Regions from separate parts of the Chitinophaga sp. CC14 genome, predicted to be linked through region 1. Evidence: riboswitches for the same ligand, from Rfam matches in the RefSeq annotation. Region 1 holds a riboswitch; the other holds the start of a gene.
The links. A riboswitch is a leader RNA that binds a small molecule or an ion and turns the genes downstream of it on or off. The one in region 1 is predicted to bind S-adenosylmethionine.
Positions count from the first base shown of each region.

Region 2: linked by a shared signal. The riboswitch ahead of PV783_RS17595 (trans-sulfuration enzyme family protein) and the one ahead of PV783_RS09555 (trans-sulfuration enzyme family protein) in region 1 are both predicted to bind S-adenosylmethionine.

Region 1 covers NZ_JARBFY010000002.1:60,248-62,454, reverse strand. Annotated here, with positions in the region: gene PV783_RS09560 (DUF2851 family protein) at 1-722, opposite strand, end outside; SAM riboswitch class I at 850-969, shown strand; gene PV783_RS09555 (trans-sulfuration enzyme family protein) at 1,155-2,207, shown strand, end outside.
Region 2 covers NZ_JARBFY010000003.1:1,850,998-1,853,204, reverse strand. Annotated here, with positions in the region: gene PV783_RS17600 (dicarboxylate/amino acid:cation symporter) at 1-101, shown strand, start outside; gene PV783_RS17595 (trans-sulfuration enzyme family protein) at 58-1,230, opposite strand; SAM riboswitch class I at 1,380-1,493, opposite strand; gene PV783_RS17590 (NAD-dependent epimerase/dehydratase family protein) at 1,566-2,207, opposite strand, start outside.

The DNA of each region.
Region 1 (2,207 bases):
GCATATCCGTCTGTTTGGGGCGCTTCCAGCATCCCGGCCTGACCAAACAGCAGGGCCTCCAGCTGGAGCAGCAGGTGCCGGTACCGCATCAGCATTTTATAGGGCAGCGACTGTGCTACCTGCAGAAACGGCAGGGCGTTTACGGGCGTGCCATAACTTTGCGCCACCGCCCAGTAACACACTTCTTCCCAGTTGTAACGGTTGTGCTGCAGCCAGGCCCGGAGGCTGCCGATCTTACGTTCCCAGCGCTCCGCCAGCAACCGCTCTTTCCAGCTGAGCCAGATAAGCGACGGCACCTGGGAAGCATGCGGCGCACACGGTACAAAGGGCGCCAACTGCCGCAGCTCCTCATACCGCTGCAGGAGCAACTTGGGAATATGCTGCTGCAGTTCCAGGCAGGGCGCCTCCCTGATCCCGACGGCGGGCATGTCGTGAACAAACACCACGTGCAGGATGATACGCCCGTATTGGGGATTGTGCTGGTGTCCATGCCGGAACCAGTCGGATGTACGCAGGTGCAGCTCCACCTGGCCTACCCAGAGGGTAGCCCCGATCCTGATTTTTGCGGCCGAAAAATCCGGCCCGCCATTGTGGTTGTGAATACCGGGAAACAGTACCTGTACTGATTCTCCGCCGGTAGTGGTTAGATGATCCTGCTTAAATAGCCGGAATGCCCAGATGTGCTGGAACAGCTCTTCTGAGAGCAACGGGTTAACAAACATAAGAGATATGGTTGGGTACAAAATAATATCATCCAAAGGTAATAAAACATCGATTAATAAATAAATTCCAACTCCAATTTGGAAATCTGCTCAAAGTGATATTACCTTTGCGCCAGTTCTTACACATCACTTATCCAGAAAGGCGGAGGGACTTGGCCCTGCGATGCCTTAGCAACCTTTCCTGATTATTACAATCAGGAAAAAGGTGCTAATTCCTGCCCCGGTGCAAATCGGGGAAAGATAAGTTGGCAGAGATAATACTTCACAGATATATATAACTTTCTAAAGGAGCTCTTCCAACAATCGGGAGAGCTTTTTTTATGCCCCTTCCCCACCCCTTTCATGGATTTGTTGTTGTTTAAGTTGATCTTTAATGATATCGTTGCAGTTGGCAATTGTGCACATTGAACATCATTAAAAATAATTTATAACATGAAAACAGCTACACAACTGATTCATAGCATACCGGTAGACGAACTGACAGGCGCCATTTCTGTGCCTATCTATCAAACGTCCACTTTCGTGCAGGAATCACCCGGCATCAATAAAGGCTTTGAGTTTTCGCGGGCAAACAATCCCACGAGAAAAGTGCTGGAAGACCTCATCTGCAACCTGGAAGAAGGGTTTGCCGGATTTGCGTTTGCCAGCGGCATGTCGGCCATAGATGCGGTGCTGAAGCTGTTAAAGACCGGCGATGAAATCATGGCCGTGGAAGACACCTACGGTGGCATCTTCCAGATCTTTAACCACATGTTTGAACGCTTTGGTATCAAAGTAAATTTTGTAGATACCAGCAACCTCGATAAAGTACTGGCCGCCATTACGCCCAATACAAAAATCATCTGGCTGGAATCCCCTACCAATCCTACTTTGCGCGTTTCTGATATTAAATCTATCAGCAAAATCGCTAAACAACATAATATCCTGCTGGCGGTAGACAATACCTTCAGCACACCATTACTGCAACAGCCGTTAACGCTGGGCGCCGACCTGGTGATCCACAGCGCTTCCAAATACCTCGCAGGACACTGTGATGTGATTGCCGGCCTCGTAGTAGTAAACTCAAAAACACTGGCAGACCAGATCCGGTATAACCAGAATATTTCCGGTAGTATCCTCAGCCCGTTTGAAGCATGGCTCACCATACGCGGTATTGAAACATTATACCTGCGCCTGGAAAAACAATGCAGCAACGCCAATGCCATCGCCAACTGGCTGGCCGCACATCCCGCGGTGGATAAAGTGTTTTATCCCGGACTGGCCACACATAAAAACCATCACATTGCCCGTAAACAACAAAAAAATTACGGCGCACTGGTGAGCTTTTCCCTGAAAAGCGACAATATCAAAAATGCGATCCGTATCGTAAACGCCACCAAATTATTTAAGCTGGCAGAAAGCTTTGGCGGCGTGAAAAGCATGCTGGCCCATCCGGCTACCATGACGCATCGTACCATTCCGGAAGAATTCCGGAGAAAAACAGGT
Region 2 (2,207 bases), on a different contig from region 1:
TGGTAGATCCGCTGGCTACGATCCTCAATGCAACGGGAGACAATGTAGCTGCTATGCTCACAACACGTTTTCTGCGAGGGCGGGCGCCGGCAGTTTCGTAAATGCCTGCTCCAGGTCGGCCAGCAAGTCGGCCGTTTCTTCCAACCCTACTGATAAACGGATCAGGCTATCGCTCACGCCTGCTGCCCTTCTCTTTTCTGCGGGAATGGATTTATGGGTCATGGCCGCGGGGTGACACAACAAACTTTTGATACCGCCCAGGCTTTCCGCCAGTTTAAAATAGTGCGTGGATGTAACAAAAGCAGTAGCTGCTTCGGCCCTGTCATCTTTCAAAGTAAAAGATATAATCCCTCCAAACCCTTTACTCTGCCGCTTTGCCAGCTCATGCCCCGGATGCGATGGCAGCCCCGGGTAAAACACTTTATCCACTGCCGGATGTTTCTCGAGGTATTCTGCCAGCGCCTGCGCGTTAATACCATGCTGCTTAATACGCAGATGTAATGTTTCGATACCACGTATCAGCAGGAAGCTGTCGAATGGTGAAAGAATAGCGCCGCAGGCATTCTGATAAAATTTGATCTCCTCTCCCAGCTGTAATGTTTTAGCTACTACTACCCCTGCAATCAGATCGCTGTGGCCGCCCAGGTATTTGGTAGCGCTGTGGATCACCAGGTCGGCGCCCAGCTGCAGCGGCTTTTGCAGCACGGGGGAAGCAAAGGTATTATCTACACAAAACAAACAGTTATGTGCTTTTGCAATGCGGCCAATGGCTTCAATGTCTGAAATCTTCAACGTTGGATTGGTAGGCGTTTCCAGCCAGATCAGGCGTGTGGCCGGCGTGATGGCGTTGAACACCGCCTGCGTATCAGAAGTATCCACATAGTTTACTTTGATACCAAACTTCTCATATACTTTATTGAATAACCGGAACGCACCTCCGTAAATATCATCTACTGCTACAATTTCATCGCCCGATTTCAGGAGTTTGATCACCGCGTCAATCGCTGCCAGGCCACTGGCAAAGGCAGATGCAGTAGCGCCGCCTTCCAGCTTCGCAATGATCTTTTCTGCGGTTTCGCGGGTAGGATTATTGGACCGGGCATAGTCGTATCCTTTATTTACGCCAGGCGCGTCCTGCACAAAAGTAGAGGTCTGATAAATAGGCACGGCAATAGCGCCTGTTTGCGGATCTACGGGAATAGAATGGATCAGTTCAGTGATAGTGCTCATCTTTGTTTGATTTTTAGTTTGATGAAAATTGATTAAACAGGTCCGTTAAATGAGCATATCAAAAAGGTGGGAGCATAAAAAAAACTCACCTGGGAGCCAGATGAGTTTTCTAATATTGGAAGAATAATATAAAGTAAAACTATTGATCTGACTTATCTTTCCTGGTCCGTAAACCGGGATGGATGCAGCACCTTTCACTGTTTGCACAGTGATGGTTGCTAAGGTATCGTCGGGCCATGTCCCTCCTCCTTTCTTGATAAGCTATTTAAAGAACTGGTGCAAAGATAAGGCAGAAAAAATAACTTCCAAATTTATTTTCCTACAAAATCAGTAGACTATTGTTTATGTGCGAGTGTTAAACGGATGCCTTCTTCATAAGAAGTAGGTTTCACTTTAAAATGCTGCTCAAACTTTGTAGAGTCGAAAATATAGGGATAGTTGCTTTGGTACAGCATTTCCTTCATTTCCCGGATCGTGGTATCAAACAGCCCGGAGAGCGTGAGCATAAAGCTGCCCAGCTTCATATACTTAGGTTTTACGCCCATCTGGGTAGCAATGATATTCACATATCCGTTGCCATCGGGCGCAGGGTTGGCGGTGGGCAGATGCCATACCTGGTTCCAGGAAGTATCGTCCTGGGAAAGCAGGTACAATCCTTTGGCGGCATCCGGCGTAAAGGTGTAGCTGTGTGTCTGATCGTCTTTTCCAAGCCACATGGCATTGCTGTTCTTCCTGAACTTATCGATGATCAGCAGGTTGAGGAAACCGGTTTTATCGGCGCCGGGACCGTAGAAGTCGGCGGACCTTGCAATGGTGGCGGTCAGGTTACCGGCCTTCACCTCATTCATCAATTGGGTGGCAATGGCCGCACGAACCGCTCCTTTCTTACTGGCCGGATGATACGGCGTATCTTCTTTCATTGGGCCGTTTACTAACCCGTAAGGATATACGTTGTCGAAGAAGATGAGTTTTGCACC